Regions from separate parts of the Exiguobacterium sp. UBA7533 genome, predicted to be linked through region 2. Evidence: riboswitches for the same ligand, from Rfam matches in the RefSeq annotation. Region 2 holds a riboswitch; each other region holds the start of a gene.
What was found. A riboswitch is a leader RNA that binds a small molecule or an ion and turns the genes downstream of it on or off. The one in region 2 is predicted to bind thiamine pyrophosphate.

Region 1 (4,643 bases), on a different contig from region 2:
CGGATTGAGACGGAAGATGCGAAAGGGAAGCGGACCGTCATCGAGGAATCAATTGACCAAGATGAGACATTCGACGTGCCGGTGACGATTGATCCGGGAGAAGAAGGCAAGATTACGATTTATAAAGACGATACGGTGTATCGTTCAAAAACCATCACGTACAATCAAGCAAAAGACGCACAGTGACTGTGATGAAAAAGGAGTGCATAGGATGACGGAACAACGCATCGAAGAGAATCGAGAAGGAACGATCATACGCCTGCAGGGTGGCTTTTATGATGTCATGACACCAGAAGGAGAGGTCCGTTCACGGGCAAGAGGGAATTTCCGAAAACGCGGCATCAGTCCAGTCGTTGGAGACGAAGTCGTTCTTCATATCGAAAGTGAGACCGGGTATATTCTCGAAGTGAAGGAGCGGGACAACTTTTTAGTACGCCCGCCTGTCGCGAATATCGATCAAGCGTTGCTTGTCGTCTCGGCTGCAGAACCTGATTTTTCAGCGCACTTGCTCGATCGTTTCCTCGTCTTGATCGAAGCGAAGGAAATCCAACCCGTCATCCTGTTAACGAAGATGGACTTGCTTGATGATGTCAAAGGTCCTGCAGTTAGAGAGGCAATTGCCGCTTACCGGAAGATTGGTTATACGGTCATCGAGACATCAAGTGAGACATTGACAGGTGTTGAACAAGTCCGTCCGTTACTGGCCGGGAAAACGAGCGTTCTTGCCGGACAATCCGGTGTTGGGAAAAGTTCGCTCTTGAACGCACTTGAACCAACACTCGACTTAGAGACGAGTGCGATTTCGAAATCACTCGGACGTGGACGGCATACGACACGTCACGTCACGTTGATGCCACTTGCCGAAGGCTTGATTGCTGATACACCAGGTTTCTCGAACCTTGATTTTCCGTATGATATGGAAATCGAGGATGTACGGTGGAGTTTTCCTGAATTCGTGGCTGTACAGGACGAATGTAAGTATCGAGGATGTTTGCACTTGAATGAACCCGGATGTGCCGTCAAGGAAGCCGTCGAAGCACAAGAAATCATGTCCTCTCGTTATGAGAACTATGGTATGTTTATAGACGAAATCAAGAATCGAGCCCGGAGGTATTGAAGATGATTAAAATTGCACCATCTATCTTATCAGCAGATTTTGCGAATCTTGAGCGTGATGTCAAAGCAGTCGAGGCAGCAGGCGCGGACTATATCCATTTTGATGTCATGGACGGTCAGTTCGTACCGAATATCTCGTTTGGACTACCTGTGCTTAACAGCTTACGTCAAAAGACGGATATGATTCTCGATGTCCATTTGATGATCGACCAGCCAGAACGTTTCGTCGAGGATTTCGTCAAAGCAGGGGCGGACATCGTGACGTTCCACGTCGAAGCGACGAATCATGTCCATCGTGTCTTGCAACAAATCAAAGCAGCGGGCGCAAAGGCAGGAGTCGTCTTGAATCCCCATACGCCATTATCAACGATTGAACACGTCCTTGAGGATGTCGATATGGTCTTATTGATGACGGTCAATCCGGGCTTCGGTGGACAAGCCTTCATCGAGCGTGTCATGCCAAAACTCGCATCACTTGCGCAAATGAAAGCAGATCGCGGTCTGACATTTGAAATCGAGATTGACGGTGGCGTCAATCCGGAAACGGCAAAGCTTTGCATCGATAACGGTGCGAACGTTCTCGTCGCAGGATCAGCAATCTACAATGCACCAGATTATGCGGAAGCGATTACTAGCATTCGTCAAGGGGCTGCCGTATAATAAGAACGAGAAAACGAAATATGATGACCGCAAGGGGTGTCGCTTGAAAAGCGGCTGAGAGGAGTCTTTTAGACTTTAACCCTTCGAACCTGTTCCGTTCAAACGGACGTAGGGATGTGGCGCACGCAGGCAGTACGGCGTTCGTCGTACTGCCTTTTTGCGTCCTCTCGTACAATGAAGGAGGAAAATAGCATGAAACGGTTACAAATGATGATGGAAATTGCCATCTTCGCCAGTCTCGGAGTCGTCTTTGATTTACTGATTCCATTCAAAATGCCACAAGGTGGCTCGATCAGCTTAGCGATGTTACCGATCTTCGTCATGGCATTTCGCCACGGGGTCGTCGGAGGGGTCGTCACGGGAGCGCTTGTCGGTACGATTCAATTGATGTTCGCTCCACAAGTCTTGACGATCGTTCAACCGATGCTTGACTATACGATTGCGTATGGTGTCGTCGGATTAAGTGGTCTGTTCGCGCGTCAAGTCAGACTAGCCGCACGCAATGGACAAAAGAAAAGCTTGATGGCGTTCGTTCTCCTGGCGACGTTATTAGGCGCAGGACTCCGTTATATCTGTCATGTCATCAGTGGAATCGTCTTTTTTGCCGAGTATGCCGAAGGTCCAGTCGTACCGTATTCATTGATTTATAACGCGACATACATGGTACCGTCTTACGTTCTTTGTGGTGTCGTTGCGGGTCTTTTATTTACGACTGCGCCACGCTTACTCCGTTATTCGGCACGAGGCGTCTGAGATGCGGGCGATTCTCGTCTGTGCCGGTCCGCGAGAAGAAGCGCCGGATTTACGGACGTTTTGTCAGCCAGGTGATTTTATCGTCGGTGTCGACGGTGGTGTTCAGACGATTGAATCGTTTGGGCTGACATGCGACCTGACGATTGGTGATTTTGATTCGCTTGGTTATGTACCAGAAGGGGCAATCGTTCATCCGGCCGAGAAAGATGAAACGGATCTCGAACTGGCACTTCGTACAGTCTCAGAGAAGAAACAGTTTGAGGATACCTTCATTATCGGGGCGACAGGTGGGCGGCTCGACATGACCGTCCAAAATGTATATCTATTGAAGCGATACCCAGAGGCACGACTCGTGACGAAACGAGAAGAGGTACGATACTTGGCTGAGGGAACGTATGCAGTCGAAGCAGGGAGCTATCATTATCTTTCGTTCATTCCACTCGTACCATCGACTTTAAGCTTATCCGGAGTCAAATATCCACTTGATGCACATCCAGTACCGGTCGGAGGTTCCTTGACCGTCAGTAATGAATGGTGTGCGTCAGAAGCGAAGGTAGAGCTCCATCAAGGAGAACTATTGATGATGCGGACGCTTAAGGAATAGCACAATCATAGGAAAGAGGCCGTGGATGACTCCGCGGCCTCTTTTTAGATGAAATTATTCTTCGAGTTGAGAAGGGGCGACACGGATGTCGCTTTGAGCGGATAGATGTTTTCCTTTGACGAAGAGATGATAACTTCCCCACATGACAAGGAAGAAAGGAACACCGATGTATAGAGCGATTCGTTGATCCGCTTGAAACGCAAGACTGACGAGGACGACGACGTTAAGTGTCAACGAAATCAGTGGTAACACCGGATAGAGTGGTGTCTTGAATTTCAGTTCGGATACATCGTGTCCGTTTCGGACGAACTGACGACGAAATGCAAGCTGCGAAGCAGAGATTGAAATCCAGCCGACTTGAGCCCCGAGTCCGGCTAAGGACAAGAGCCAAATGAAGACGGTATCTTCTGCGAAAAATGCGGTCAGAAGCGATAACATCGCGAACATCATCGTAAAGAGCAACGCCCGCATCGGCACACCACGTGCATTGACGTAAGATAATTTCTTTGAAATCATCCCTTCTTGCGCCATTGCCCATAACATCCGAGTCGCCGCATATAATCCGGAGTTTCCGACGGACAACAACGCTGTCAAGACGACGATGTTCATCAAATCAGCAGCGTACGGAATACCGATCGCATCAAAGACCATGATGAACGGACTGCTGACTCCGCCAGCTGTTTCATACGGAATCAATGCACCGACGATCGTAATCGATAAGACGAAGAAGATGAACGTCCGCCAGACTGTATTGCGGATCGCTTTTGGAATCGATTTTTCGGGCGTGTCGGACTCCCCAGCCGCAACACCGATCAATTCCGTTCCTTGGAAGGCGAAGTTGACGGCAATCATCGTCGTCAAGACACCGAGAATCCCGTTTGGAAACCAACCGCTTGCCGTAAAGTTCGCAAATAACGATGTTGGGCGATCTGCTTCCATCGGTAACCAGCCGAACCAAGCAGCGCCACCTAGAATGATGAAGAACAGGATCGCGAGGACCTTCAAACTCGAGAACCAGAATTCAGCTTCACCGAATGCTTTGGCGGAGACGGCATTCAGACCGAACAGTAAGACCGTAAAGACGGTACACCAGACGACAACGGGTACGTTCGGAAACCAGCGGTCCATCAAACTGCCGGCAGCTGTAATTTCGAGTGCCACCGTCACGGCCCAGCCGAGCCAATAAATCCAACCGACGGCAAAGCCGATTCCTGGTCCGATGAAGCGGGTCGTATAGGTCTGAAATGACCCCGAGACCGGCAGATAGACCGCTAATTCTCCTAGACATAACATCGTCAGATACATGATGGTCCCACCCACGATGTAACTGAGGACCGCCCCGAGAGGTCCTGCTTGTGAAATCGTTAACCCTGACCCTAAAAATAAGCCTGTTCCGATGATTCCGCCGAGTGAAATCATGAACAGGTGTCGACTCGTCATCTCTCGTTTGAGTTGCATGATGACTTCCCCCAATTCTGACAAAATAAAGTACGTTCCTATTGTAAGCGTT
Region 2 (4,643 bases):
CGCGCGAAACTATGAGTAACAGGATAGCATGAAACGATTTCGTCGGGTATCGCAAAGCGAGAATTCGGGAAAAGAACCATTATTCGAAATAGCGTGAGAATTTCCAGGCTTGCTGTTTTTTGCGTATACTACAGATGAAGACTACTGACAAAGGAGTGGAAACGATGCAAGCGACAGTGACATGGAACAAACAGATGGGGTTTAGTGGACAGACGGAATCAGGGCATCATCTTGCGATGGATGCAGCACCGGAGAACGGTGGCGAAAATCAAGCACCACGACCGACTGAACTGCTGCTACATGCCGTTGCCGGCTGTACTGGAATCGACATCGTCTCGATTTTAGAGAAGATGCGCTTGACGATCACCCATTTCGAAATGGATATCGAAGGGGAACGGTCAGAGGATCATCCGCGGCGCTTTACGTCGATCTCGATTCATTACCGGCTTGAAGGTGATCTCTCGGAAGATAAGGTCCGTCGCGCCATCTCGTTATCAAAAGATAAATATTGTTCGGTCTCGCAATCCTTGAACGCTGAGATTTCCGTCTATTATTCCATCAATGGTGTCCGGAGCGAGGATCCTTTGTGAAGAAAGTAGCACTGATCGGTTGCCTGTTGCTTGCAGGGTGTGCGCAGGAGACGACGGAACCAACGAAACCATCACAACCAGCAACGAAGCAACCGACGGAGGCGAAGAAATCAAAGCCTGAGCCGACAAAGGAAGAACAACAACAAGCACGATTAAAGCAGCAACTTGAAGCGATGTCGACGTCAGAAAAGATCGATCAATTGCTCTATATCGGAGTTGCTGGAACGGAACTTTCAGCAGCTGACCGGAAATTGTTGCAGACGCATGCGATCGGTGGGGTCTTACTGCTTGGTGGGAATATTACGTCAGAAGATCAACTCTTGACGTTCACGCGTGCCATTCAAGAAACGAACCAAAAACCGTATGTTTTCGTCGGGGTTGATGAAGAGGGCGGACGGGTCAGCCGGGTACCGGATCAACGATTACGTCTCCCGACGAGTCAACGGATGGCGCAAGGTGCAGATGCTGCAAAAATGGAAGATGTCGGACGTACGCTCGGTCACCTGTCACGATTTTATGGGTTCAACATGGACTTCGCACCGGTCCTTGACGTCAATAGCAATCCGAACAATCCAATCATCGGCGACCGTGCGTTAAGTGCTGATCCGAAGACCGTCGCGACTCTCGGTACGGCCCTGATGCATGGGATGCAAGAGACGGGAACGATTCCGGTCGTCAAACATTTTCCCGGTCACGGCAATACGAGTGTCGATTCCCATGTCGGTTTGCCGAGAGTGACAGCATTAAAGGAAGAACTGAAGCGAACGGAACTGTTACCGTTCCAAGAAGCGATTCAAGAGGGCGCCGAGATGGTGATGGTCGCCCATATTCTCTATCCCGCGTATGACGATCAAAATCCATCTTCGCTCTCGAAGCCGATCTTGACTGACCTTTTGCGTCAACAACTCGGATTCAAGGGTGTCATCATCACGGATGACCTTGTCATGGGAGCGATCACGAAACGATATGGTCTCGCGGAAGCGGCACGCCAGGCACTTGTCAATGGAGCTGATATGGCGATGTTTTCGGAAGCAGGTGCCTATCCGAAGGTCCACACCGAAGTGATGCAAGCCGTTAAAGAAAAAACGTTGTCGTCAGAGATGCTCGATGCTAAAGTGATGCGGATCTTAAAGCTGAAGCAGACCTATGCCGATAGCCAGAAGCAACAGCGACCGACGAAATCGGAGCTTGTTCAGCAAGTGGAAGCGCTCAACTAGGACTAGCGAAGCAAAGCGACTCATGCTAGACTAATGGGGCAAGCCAATTAAACACGAAAAGACACTAGGGGAGTCTCGCAGCAGACTGAGACGGAAGTATCCGGACCCTTTGAACCTGATCTAGTTCGTACTAGCGGAGGGAAGTGGCTCGAAACCTTAGATATCCTTAGCGCTTCAGCGCATTTTCGGACCACTCCCTTCAACATCGGGAGTGGTCCTTTTTCGTATGGAAAGGAAGAACATGATGCGTCTACATCTGATTTCGACGGGATCCATCAATCCACGCGATGGAGTGGAAACCTTTCAATCGCTTCAACCATATACGGACCAGCTTCATCTTCGAGAACCAAATTTGTCGGCAACAGAATTGTTAGATCTGATTGACGCGCTCCTTGCAAAAGGGTATTCGTCTGATCAATTAACCGTTCACGACCGGGTCGACGTCGCCCATGTCGCTGGCATCGGTGTGCAATTGACGCGACGTTCCTTACGTGTCTGCGATGTTCGGCGACACTTTCCGAATCTCATCATCGGGAAATCCGTCCACTCTCTGGCAGAAGCACTTGCAGCGGAAGCGGAAGGAGCCGACCGACTGCTGTACGGTCATATTTATCCGACAGCGTCGAAACCAAACGTGCCACCGCGAGGGATCGATGCCTTGAAGCAAGTTGTCACTTTCACGACGAAACCAGTCATCGCAATCGGCGGGATCACTCCTGATCACATTCCTGAGATCGCAGCGACCGGTGCAAGCGGAATCGCCGTCTTATCCGGTATTCTCGGTCAAGCGGACCCGCATGCTGCCATTCAGCGTTATCAGGGGGTACGGGTATGACGGATCACATCATCATCGGTGGTGGAGTCATCGGTTTGACGCTTGCTTACAGTCTCGCTTGTCAGAACGAATCCGTTCTTGTCCTTGATCGCGGAACATGCGGACAAGGGACGAGTCGGGCGGCTGCCGGGATGCTTGCGACGGACATCGAGCTGAGAGAAGAATTGCATACGCTTGCCGCGCGAAGTCGCCGTCTGTATCCGTTACTTGCGCGACGCCTCACGCGCGAGACCGGGATCGATTGTGGCTACCGGGAACAACCATTTTTATTGAAACAAAATGGGCAAGAATACTTATTTCCATCGGTCGGTCAAATCGATCCGCGACGACTAACGACTGCATTGATGCATGCTTTACGAAATCGTGGGGTACCAATCGAAGAACAGGTGGACGTCACGCGAATCGAGGAGAGTAATGATTTCATTAGGGTTGAGTCGAACACGGGAACGTGGACGGGACGAACGGTGACGATTGCTGCCGGACGCGGGTCCCAAGCCTTGCTCGATACAGCGGGTATTTCGATAGCGACGTATGGTGTCAAAGGGGAATGTCTCGCAGTCCGTCTCGCAGGTCAGCCATTACGCTCGATCCTGTTTGATGACGCCGTCTACCTCGTACCGAAAGCGGACGGACGGATATTGATCGGTGCGACCGAACTACCGCACGACGAGACGATCGGTGTTAGTGTCGCAGGAGTCACGTCACTGCTTCAAGCAGCAGAGCGTCTCTATCCACCGATCCGTGATGCTGTCATCGAAGAAGTCTGGTCAGGCGTACGACCACAAACAGAGTCCGGCTTGCCATATATCGGAGTCGCTGATTCGTCCCGGCGGATCTTTATAGGGACGGGGCATCATCGGCATGGCATATTACTCGCACCGGCGACAGCGGAAGTTTTGGCAAACACATTACGGTTGACCCTAAAGGAGGAAGTTCGATGAACATTACGATTAACGGCAACTACCACACCATTGAACAGATTGAGACGATTGAGGACATGCTCACGCAACTTGGCTTAGGGGAAAAACTTGTCATCGTCGAACAGAACCGACAGATCATCGACCGCGGAGCTTACAATCAAACGGTCGTTCGGAACAATGACACATTCGAAATCGTTCATTTCGTAGGAGGAGGATAAAGATGTTGAAAATTGGAGAAAAGACATTCGAATCACGGTTATTACTCGGAACGGGGAAATATACGGATGCTACGGTACAGCAGGAGGCCATCGATGCGTCCGCTTCACAAATCTTGACGTTCGCTGTCCGGCGGCTCGATCTCTTCGACAAACAACAATCGAATTTCTTGGAGTCGCTTGATTTAACGAAGTACGATTTACTACCGAACACGGCTGGTGCGAAGACAGCGGAAGAAGCGGTTCGGCTAGCAAAGCTTGCGCGGGCATCCGGTATGTGTGACATGGTCAAGGTTGAAGTGATTGGGTGCGATAAGACATTACTACCTGACCCAATCGAGACGTTACGGGCTTCTGAAGAGTTACTTAAAGAAGGATTCATCGTTTTACCGTATACATCGGACGACGTCGTCCTTGCACGACGACTCGAGAAACTCGGCTGTCATGCCATCATGCCGGCAGCGTCACCGATCGGGTCTGGGCAAGGCATCCTCAATCCGCTCCACCTAAAGTTCATCATCGAGCAGACGACGGTGCCTGTCATCGTCGACGCTGGAATCGGTTCTCCAACTGACGTCGCCTATGCAATGGAACTGGGAGCGGATGGTGTCTTATTGAACTCCGCTGTAGCCCATGCCCAGGATCCAGTCAAGATGGCGCACGCGATGCGACTAGCCGTCGAAGCAGGGCGCTTCGGCTACGAAGCGGGAAGAATCGAGAAGAAACAGTATGCAGTCGCGAGTAGTCCAACGAGTGGATTGATTCGATGACACGTTATTCACGTCAAACTCGATTTCAACCGATTGGAGAAGCAGGACAAGCACGCTTCGCAACAGCAAAGGTACTGATCATCGGGATGGGGGCAC
Region 3 (4,643 bases), on a different contig from region 2:
GCGATCGCCGACAATTTTACGGAATCAGAAGCCGTTCTGAAAACATTTGACGCCGGTGTCGACATCGCGCTCATGCCGACGATTCTTCGTTCCGAGCAGGATGTCAAAAAACTCGACCAGATTTTTAAGGACGTGATTGCGGCAGTCAAAGACGGACGTCTGTCAGAGGAACGGATTGATCAATCGGTCGAGCGGATCCTGACGCTGAAGGCAGAACGCGGAATATGGAATGGCACGACGGATACGACATCCTTAGCAGATAAACTCGCGCAAGCGAACCAAATCGTCGGTAGTCCCGAACATAAAGCAAAAGAACGCGCGATGACGGAAGCCGCGGTCACACTCGTGAAAAATGATCAGCGGACGTTACCCTTCAAGCCGAAAAAGAATGCAAACGTTCTTGTGATCGCCCCTGCGACGGATCAAACGGACAGCATGAAAAAGACGATTGCTTCCCTGCCTAAGAACCGGAACTGGCACGTAACGACAGCGAATTACTCGGCTACTACGCTACCGCTCGACCAAAACCCGACACTACGGGCACAACTCGATGCAGCAGATTACATCATCGTCGGTTCAAACGTCAATACGAGTGCCAAACTACTGCCTACTGCACCAGAACAAGCGATTCCGGCTTCAATCTTCCGGTATGCGAAACAAACAGATATACCATCCGTCTTGCTTAGCCTCCGCAATCCATACGATGTCGCCGTTCAACCGGACGCACCGGCACACGTCCTCGTCTATGGTTTTAAAGGGGATCCGAACGGACCGGACTCCGAAGCAGGCAATCTGAAATCAGCGGGACCGAACCTCCCTGCCGGTATCCGAGCGATTTTCGGAACGTTTAAGCCCCAAGGCACTCTACCTGTTGATGTACCAGTCTTTCAGAACGGTATCTTTACCGATCAACTGCATCTCGAATTTGGTGACGGCTTTAAAAATTGGAAAAAATGAGAACATGATACACAAAAGACCGAGACTCCTTTAAAGGATGCCTCGGTCTTTTAATGATTGATACGGATATTCCGCTTCTTCTTTCGCACGATCGTAGACGCGGTATAACCAATAGGTCAGTAATGCATAGACGACAATGACAAGAACAGCAGAAATGTAGCTCCCCATGCTATATGCTACCTTGAAGTTTCGAGTCGTAGCGGATATACCGGACAACACGATTAACGTTGGAATGATATATCCAATAAATCTTACTTTGACTTTACCCAGCATTCGTTGCACGGCATACGCGGCGCTGATCGCGAGTACGATCACGATGATTTCCATTTCTACCCCTACTTCCGCTAAATGTTATACCTAATTCTACCATTCAACTCTTTAGGAAGATACCGTCCGTGCTGGAATCGTCTCGTAAATCGACGTAAACGTTTCTTCCGTCCATCCCATATGCCAAAACAGCAACTCATAATAACAGCTCGTCACGAAATGCCGTTTCATCCGCTCTCGTTCAGTCGGGCTTGCTTGTTCCGCCAACGCATCAAGCCGTGCAATCTGTTCAAAGACGACCTTTTCGAACCATTCCGAACTATATGTGTCGATCCATTGCTGATAGATTTTTTCATACGGTGTACACGTCAATAATTGTTGTCCAACTTCATAATACAACCAGTAACATGGCAAGATGGCAGCAATCGTCTCACCAAGCGTCCCTTCACTCGCATGATGCATGTGTGAGACGTAAGCATATGCCGTTGGTGCCGGTTCAAATGCTTCAAGGTCTGCTTCCGTGATACCGAGCGGCTCGAAAAATGATTGATGCAAGCTCAGTTCTGCCCCATATGTCGAAGTCGCGTGCTCGGCAAGTGTCGCGATCGTCGCAAAGTCATCTGCTTTTGACGCTGCCTTCGCTTGAATCTTCGCAAAGTGTTTTAAGTAATACGCATCCTGCATGACATAATGTCGAAATTTCGAGAGCGGTAACGTTCCCTCGCCGATTCCTTGAACGAATGGGTGCGTAAAACTACTGTCCCAATACGCTTGTGCTGCTTGTTTGATTTCTTGTGTGAATGTCATGATCTCATCCTCCTCGTTTTTATGAAACGAAAAAACACCACCCCGAAACACACGGGCATGGCGCAAGAAGAACAAGACTTGACGCCACTTCCCTCCGTAAGTACGAACTTAATCAGGTTCAAAGGGTCCGAACGTCTTCGTTCGTCTCAGTCGGCCTACCGACTCCCCTAGTGGTCATTATTCGATTCAAATCCACTATAGCATGCTGAAAACGGAAGTCAAGTTGTCCTCTTTTCGCTATACTATAGAGTGTCAGAAGGCGGATATCGTCTCCATCTACAGACCGATTCCGAACTTCTTTCGTTCTCGTACACTAATTTTAGTACCTGATACTATAATTCATTCTGTTACTTACAATTGGAGGATTTCATTATGCATACACCAACAAAAATCATGGCGTCAGCCGTTATCGCTTCTGCTTTATTACTTCCGACAGCCGCATCCGCCGAGCAGGTCGTCGATAAAACGATCGTCACTCTCGGTGAGTCACTCGGCGCAAAAGATAAGGCTTGGGTGCTTTCACGTCTCAATGCACCGGAAGGTATCACACCGATCATCGCAACCTCTGCAGACGAAGAAAAATACCTCGGGAAAAACATCCCCCAGTCACAAAAGGGCGGCAACATGTATTCGTCGGCTAAAATCGAACTGACGGAAAAAGGTGACGGACTTTCCGTTGCGACGGAAAACATCACGTGGGTGACGAAGGATATGTATTTGAACGCTCTCGTCACAGCGGGTGTCAAAGATGCCGACATCACGATTACTTCCCCTTACAAGGTGACCGGGACATCCGCCTTGACAGGAATCATGAAAGCCTATGATCAAACTTCGGCTGAGACCGGAATCAAGCTGAGTGACGAACGGAAAGATTTAGCACAGCAAGAATTATCGGTCACATCAGACGTCGGGAAGACAGTCGGGACAGATAAAGTCGCTGATTTGATGAATGAGATCAAGGCCAAAATCGCGAATCAAAAACCGGAAACAAAAGTCGAGATCGAAAACCTGATCGTCCAAGTCATTCAAAACAACAACATCCAACTGTCTGATGCACAGATGGATCGGTTGACGAATCTATTCAATCAAATGGAGCAAGCGAACATCAACTGGGGGCAAATCGAGAGTGGACTGAAAAATGCTGGTCAAGACATCCATGCGTTTGCAACGTCCGAGGAGACGAAAGGATTCTTCGCTAAATTATTTGATGGTCTGAGTGACTTCTTCAGCTCGATTGCTGGTGTGTTCAAATAATTCAGACTTCCGCAATTAACAAGATAATGGTAAACTGGTTGTATCTGAAACGAAAGGTGGTGTGAAATGATGGACTTTGCTGCGTGCAAACATTGGTTAATGGAACAATTGTATCTGTTGCGCGCGATTTTTCATGGAATGGCGTTCTAAGGCACCCGTCTGCCCTTTTTAGAACTTCATGATTGAAAAATACAGCAAAGCGCATCTTTCACACACTAGGGAGAGTGCTATTTGCGCTCTCCTTTTTTTAATGCGCGCGAAAGGATCAACTCATTATGATGATTTGCGACATTCAACATCTGACAAAACAATTCGGAGGCGAAACGATCTTAACGGACGTTTCCCTCTTCTTAAACGAAAACGATCGTGTCGGTCTGATTGGACGAAACGGGAGTGGTAAAACGACATTACTCCGCTTACTTGCTCGCCTTGACCAACCGGACGGTGGCGTCATCTATCAAAAGAACGGTTTGACGATTGGCTACTTGGAACAACTTCCCACTTATGCCGAGACAATGACCGGACTCGACGTCCTTTGGACGGCGTTTGAAGAGATCCTCGCAATCCGTTCTCGGATGCAACAGTTGGAGCTTATGATGGCGACAGCGCCAGATGATCTGGATGCACTACTCGTTCGATATGCGGAAGCGACAAATGCATTCGAACAAAAAGATGGCTATCTACTCGACTCGAAGATCGAGCGCATGGTGAACGGATTACATTTACGTCCGTTACTCACTCGCCCTTTCCATCAGTTGAGCGGCGGTGAGCAAACGAAGATTTGCCTCGGTCGCATGTTGCTGATGGAACCACACCTCCTAATCCTTGATGAGCCGACGAACCATCTTGATTTAGCTGCCGTTGAATGGTTAGAACAATTCTTACGGGACTACACTGGAACTATCCTGCTCGTCTCTCACGACCGGGTCTTCTTAGACGCCGTCGTCACCTCGATTGTCGAGCTTGAAGATGGTGAACTGACCTCCTACCTAGGGAACTACAGTGCGTTCGTAGTCGAACGAGAACGTCGCTTGATGGAACAGTTCCACGCCTATCAGGAACAACAGAAAAAAATCAAGAAGATGAAGGAAGCGATTCGTCGACTACGGCAGTGGGCAAACGAAGCATCTCCACCGAGTGAGAAATTATTCCGTAAAGCAAAATCGATGGAGCGGGCACTCGAGCGAATCGAACGGATCAAACGACCGCAACTCGAAGCCAAAACCGCTGATGTCTCTTTTTCTTCTACCGATCATACGAGTCAAGTCGTCTTTCGCGCTGAAGAGCTCTCTTTCGCTTACGATTCCCGTCGCATTTTCGATGTTGTCTCGTTCGAAATCATGGCTCAAGATCGGGTT
Region 4 (4,643 bases), on a different contig from region 2:
TCGGTAAGAGACGGCGCGCTGCGGTTAGAGGAATATCTTCTTGTCCGATATGCAAACCAGCTCCGACAAGTAACGCAATATCAATTCGGTCATTGATAATCAAAGGAACATCATGACGATCCGTCAATCTCTTTAACCGGACTGCCTGTTCGAAGAATTCCTTTCCCTGCGCTGTTTTTTCCCGTAATTGTATAATCGTTGCACCACCTAAAATCGCTTCTTCAACGACCGTTTCGATTGCAACTCCCGGATGATATCGACGATCTGTCACCGCATAAATGGAATAATCAATTGACATGTTCTACCACCTCCATCAAATCTTGCTCCGTCATCAGACTGATTGCATTGAACAACTCTCGTTTGAAATTACCTAGACCTTTTTCTGATGCTGCCTGTCCTCCTGCTTTTCCCATGATAAATGTTCCGTGGACTGCTGCCTCAAACGCAGAATATCCTGCACCAAGAAAACTCGCAATCAAAGAAGCTGTCATACACCCCGTACCTGTGACGTCTCCGAGACGCGGCGTACCTACTTGTAGTTCCACTTCGCGCATGCCATCCGTGATGTAGTCGATTGGACCTGTGACGACAATGACGGACTTTTGTTTACGAGCGAATGCACGAATGATTTCTCGATCCATGATCTCATCACTAGCAGCATCGACTCCTTTTGTTCGTCCATTCTCCCCAAGCAATGTCTTGATTTCTGAAGCATTTCCTTTAACGACCGTACATCCGAGTCTACTCAATTCTTTTGAAAAGGACGTACGCAATGATGTAGCTCCCGCTCCAACTGGATCAAGGATGATCGGAACGTTCAAGCGTCTCGCTTCGCTTGCGGCGAGTCGTTGAGCTGCTTGCATGTCTGCATCAATTGTTCCAATGTTCAAGACAAGAGCTTGCGCAAGTCGAACCATCTCTTCCACTTCGCGAATATCCTCCGCCATGACTGGAGATGCGCCAACGGCGAGTGTGACATTGGCGCAATCATTGATCGTGACTGTGTTCGTCAAATGATGAATGAGTGGTTTGTGTTTAAGAATGGTCGTAAACATGTGTATCCCTCCAAAGTGAATGAAAATGATGTGTCGGTCCAATCCCTTGTCCGAGAGCAAATCCATGACGAATCGCCTCTGTAACATACTTCTTGGCCTGACGTACACTGTCCGGTAAAGCTTCTCCAAGTGCCATCCGTGCCGCAATCGCTGCAGATAAGGTACAGCCTGTTCCATGAGTATGTTGATTATCTAACCGATCTGATGTGAAACGGTATTCCTCTTGCCCGTCCCATAATAAATCCGTGGCAGCTCCCGGTAGATGTCCACCTTTTAGCAAGACGGCTCCAGTCTTCATAGCCAACTGATGCATCGCCAGTCGCATCTCCTCTAGATTAGTAACTGACTGCCCTGTTAAGCGCTCTGCTTCCGGTAAATTTGGTGTGACGAGTGTCGCAAGTGGCAGTAACTCCGCGATTAGTGCTTCCTCTGCCTCCGTCCGCAATAGGGCATGCCCGCCTTTTGCGACCATGACAGGGTCTAGTATGATCGGAACTGTCTGTTTGCGAAGATGTGTTGCAATGACGTGAATCGTTTGTGCATTCGAGACCATACCGATTTTGATAGCATCCACACGAATATCTGAAAAGATTGAAGCTAATTGGGCATCAACGATTTCCGATGATAACTCTTCTACTGCTTGAACGCCCAGTGTATTTTGAGCCGTTACCGCCGTCAAAACACTCATCCCATAAACGCCCAATGCCGAAAATGTCTTTAAATCTGCCTGAATTCCAGCTCCACCACCGGAGTCAGATCCCGCAATCGTCAATACATGTTTCATATTTTTCTCACCTTTCCATCGAGCAATGTAAGGGAGTTGTTACCGACAAAAAAAAGCGTCGACCGCTGTAAAAAAGCAGTCGACGCTATACGAAATCGTTATCCAACCATTTCGGTATTCGTTCGGCTCAACTTTCCTACGCTGGTATTATCCAGTTCAGGTAATAGGGTCGAAAACAGATTGGTTTTCCTCTCAGCCGGATTCCTCCAGCTCCCCTAGTTGCTCAAGTATTCATTTCGCCTTAACTGTAGCATAGCGGCAAGAAAAAAACGAGCCGAAGCTCGTTTTGAATTATAGGTATGCTAATGGATTAACTGCATTCAGAGGAGAAGAGGCACTGTACTGATAGCCTCCGACATGTAGTTCGAAATGCAAGTGTGGTCCTGTTGAATTCCCAGTACTACCAAGTGTTCCAACTTGCTGACCTTGAGAAACTGTTTGTCCTGCATGAACAGATAATGAACTCATATGAGCGTAGACTGTCGTATAGACTTTCCCGTCAAGGAAGTGAGAAATCATGACGTGATTTCCATAAGGCCCACCACCTGAAGCTGTAATGACCGTTCCAGCTGCTGCTGCGACGATTGGTGAGCCGACCGAACCACTGAAATCGACACCATTATGGAACGTATAGCCGTTCGCACCGCTTGCTGGTCCAAACCCTTGTGATACGCCACCAGAAGATGGACGAACGAATTTCCCACCGCTCGAAACAACGGGTGGGGCAACTGAAGTAGGTGATTCTGAACTCTTACCTGCTTGTTTTGCTGCTTGAGCATTCGCTTTAGCGGCTTTTTCAGCTGCTGCTTTCTCGGCTGCTGCTCTTTCAGCCGCTGCTTTAGCTGCTGCCTTCGCTGCCGCAATCGCACGTTCTTGAGCTTCAAGTGTGGCTTGTAGTTCTTTCGCGTCTAGAAGTTCTGTCGTAAACTTCGTCTTACCTTTTCGTAATTTTTTAAGCGTAGCACTGCGTTCTTTCATTTGAACTTTCAACGCTTTTTTTTGTTCGATTAATGTTTTCTTCTCTTCAACCTGCTCCGCCTTTTTTTCAACGAGCGCTTGTTTTGCTTCCGCTAGCTTTTGTTGGGTTGCGATGTAATCCGAAATCATTTTATCATCTTGCTCCGCGATTTTTTTCCCTGCCATGACACGACTAAATAAATCACCTAAATCCTTCGATCCAAAAATGACTTCTTCCCATTTGATTGAGTTTCCATCGTTTTCTTGGAAGACACGTAGACGATCACCGAGTAGTTCTTCTTGTTTTTTCAACATCTCTTCGTAGCGAACGATGTCTGCTTTTAATTCATCAATTCGCAAATTCAATTTCTCGATTTGTTTATTTTTTTCGGAAATCTGAAAAATCTTTTCGTTGATCGCTGCATCGATTCGATTGATTTGACGTTGTTCTTTCGAAATTTTCGACTCTTGTTTTTTAATTGCTTTTTCTAATTTACGTTGTTCTGCGGCATTTTCAGCCTTTTTTTCTTTGATCGTTGCTGCCGCAATTGGTTGTGTTCCTGTTATAAGTAATGCTCCTAAAACAATGGTAGAAATTAGTTTTTTTAGCATATATCGTTTTCCTCACTTATGTTTTTCATATTTTATTATAGTATTCAAGTTTCTCTCATATCTGAAATAGATTATAGCACCCTAATCGTTTCAAAAAAATTTCATTTACATTTCAAATGAAAACGTTTTTTTGTAATATAATCATTTATTTTTTGAAAATCGCAAAAAAAGAACCGCTGCATAAGCAACGATTCTTTACTGTTTAAAACATCGTCATTGGGTTCACTGAGCTAGCTGGACCAGTTGCACTATAGCTGTATCCACCGACGTGGATTTCAAAGTGTAAGTGTGGACCAGTTGAATTCCCAGTACTTCCACGTAAACCGATTTGTTCACCTTGACTGACGCGTTGACCTGCGTGAGCATTGAGTGCGCTCATATGAGCATACAATGTTGTGTACGTTTTACCGTTTAATTGGTGAGCAATCATGATGTGGTTTCCGTAAGGACCACCACCTGATGCTGTAATGACTGTTCCTGTTGCAGCTGCAACGATTGGAGTTCCAACCGGACCACCAAAGTCGATCCCGTTATGGAACGTATAACCGTTTTCTCCACCTGCTGAGCCATAGCCTTGCGTGACAGCCCCAACCGTTGGATGGATGAACAGACCACCGGATGATGGTGACGGTTTAGGTGTCGCAGGTGCTGACGGTGTTGGCGCAGCTGGTGCTGGCGCAGCTGGTGCTGGCGCAGGTGTAGATGCTTTTGGAGTCGATTGTTTCGTCGAACCAGAAGGTTTCGCTGCTTGCGACGCTTTCTCTTGTGCTGCCTGCTGAGCCGCTGCTTCTTTAGCTGCTTGTTGCTCAGCTTCTTTTTGAGCCGCTGCTTGAGCTGCTTCAGCTTCTGCTCGCGCTTTTGCTTCACGTGCTGCTTGAGCTTGACGCTCTTTTTCGATACGTGCTTCACGTTCACGTGCTGCCTTTTCAGCTGCAATCGCTTTTTCTTGAGCAATCAGAATTTGCTGGACTTCTTTTGCATCCATCAATTGTGTTTCAAATTTCTCTTTTTTCTTACGTAATTCTTTTAAGCGTTTGTTTCGCTCTTTTAATTGCGATTCAAGTTCTGCTTGTTGGCGTTTCAATTCTTGCTTTTCAACAACCAATTGTGCTTTCTTGTCTTTCACTTCTTGTTGTGCATCCGCTAATTGCTTTTGCGTATTTTGATAATCCGTGATCATTTTATCATCTTGCTTTGAAATCGATTTTCCGGCCATGACACGGCTAACGAGGTCA

Region 1: linked by a shared signal. The riboswitch ahead of thiT (energy-coupled thiamine transporter ThiT) and the one ahead of B2U10_RS10695 (thiamine phosphate synthase) in region 2 are both predicted to bind thiamine pyrophosphate.
Region 3: linked by a shared signal. The riboswitch ahead of tenA (thiaminase II) and the one ahead of B2U10_RS10695 (thiamine phosphate synthase) in region 2 are both predicted to bind thiamine pyrophosphate.
Region 4: linked by a shared signal. The riboswitch ahead of thiD (bifunctional hydroxymethylpyrimidine kinase/phosphomethylpyrimidine kinase) and the one ahead of B2U10_RS10695 (thiamine phosphate synthase) in region 2 are both predicted to bind thiamine pyrophosphate.

Annotation. Positions count from the first base shown of each region.
Region 1 covers NZ_DLMP01000001.1:146,254-150,896, reverse strand. The annotation lists gene pknB (Stk1 family PASTA domain-containing Ser/Thr kinase) at 1-186, shown strand, start outside; gene rsgA (ribosome small subunit-dependent GTPase A) at 212-1,117, shown strand; gene rpe (ribulose-phosphate 3-epimerase) at 1,120-1,776, shown strand; TPP riboswitch at 1,799-1,908, shown strand; gene thiT (energy-coupled thiamine transporter ThiT) at 1,969-2,529, shown strand; gene B2U10_RS00775 (thiamine diphosphokinase) at 2,531-3,133, shown strand; gene B2U10_RS00770 (amino acid permease) at 3,188-4,591, opposite strand.
Region 2 covers NZ_DLMP01000005.1:594,203-598,845, reverse strand. The annotation lists gene B2U10_RS10705 (OsmC family protein) at 165-590, shown strand; gene nagZ (beta-N-acetylhexosaminidase) at 587-1,807, shown strand; TPP riboswitch at 1,864-1,966, shown strand; gene B2U10_RS10695 (thiamine phosphate synthase) at 2,049-2,642, shown strand; gene B2U10_RS10690 (FAD-dependent oxidoreductase) at 2,639-3,583, shown strand; gene thiS (sulfur carrier protein ThiS) at 3,580-3,780, shown strand; gene B2U10_RS10680 (thiazole synthase) at 3,783-4,547, shown strand; gene B2U10_RS10675 (ThiF family adenylyltransferase) at 4,544-4,643, shown strand, end outside.
Region 3 covers NZ_DLMP01000003.1:161,342-165,984, forward strand. The annotation lists gene B2U10_RS06350 (glycoside hydrolase family 3 protein) at 1-957, shown strand, start outside; gene B2U10_RS06355 (hypothetical protein) at 988-1,284, opposite strand; gene tenA (thiaminase II) at 1,336-2,031, opposite strand; TPP riboswitch at 2,104-2,210, opposite strand; gene B2U10_RS06365 (DUF1002 domain-containing protein) at 2,404-3,285, shown strand; gene abc-f (ribosomal protection-like ABC-F family protein) at 3,561-4,643, shown strand, end outside.
Region 4 covers NZ_DLMP01000011.1:118,208-122,850, forward strand. The annotation lists gene thiE (thiamine phosphate synthase) at 1-298, opposite strand, end outside; gene thiM (hydroxyethylthiazole kinase) at 288-1,055, opposite strand; gene thiD (bifunctional hydroxymethylpyrimidine kinase/phosphomethylpyrimidine kinase) at 1,036-1,839, opposite strand; TPP riboswitch at 1,956-2,066, opposite strand; gene B2U10_RS12145 (murein hydrolase activator EnvC family protein) at 2,131-3,408, opposite strand; gene B2U10_RS12150 (murein hydrolase activator EnvC family protein) at 3,611-4,643, opposite strand, start outside.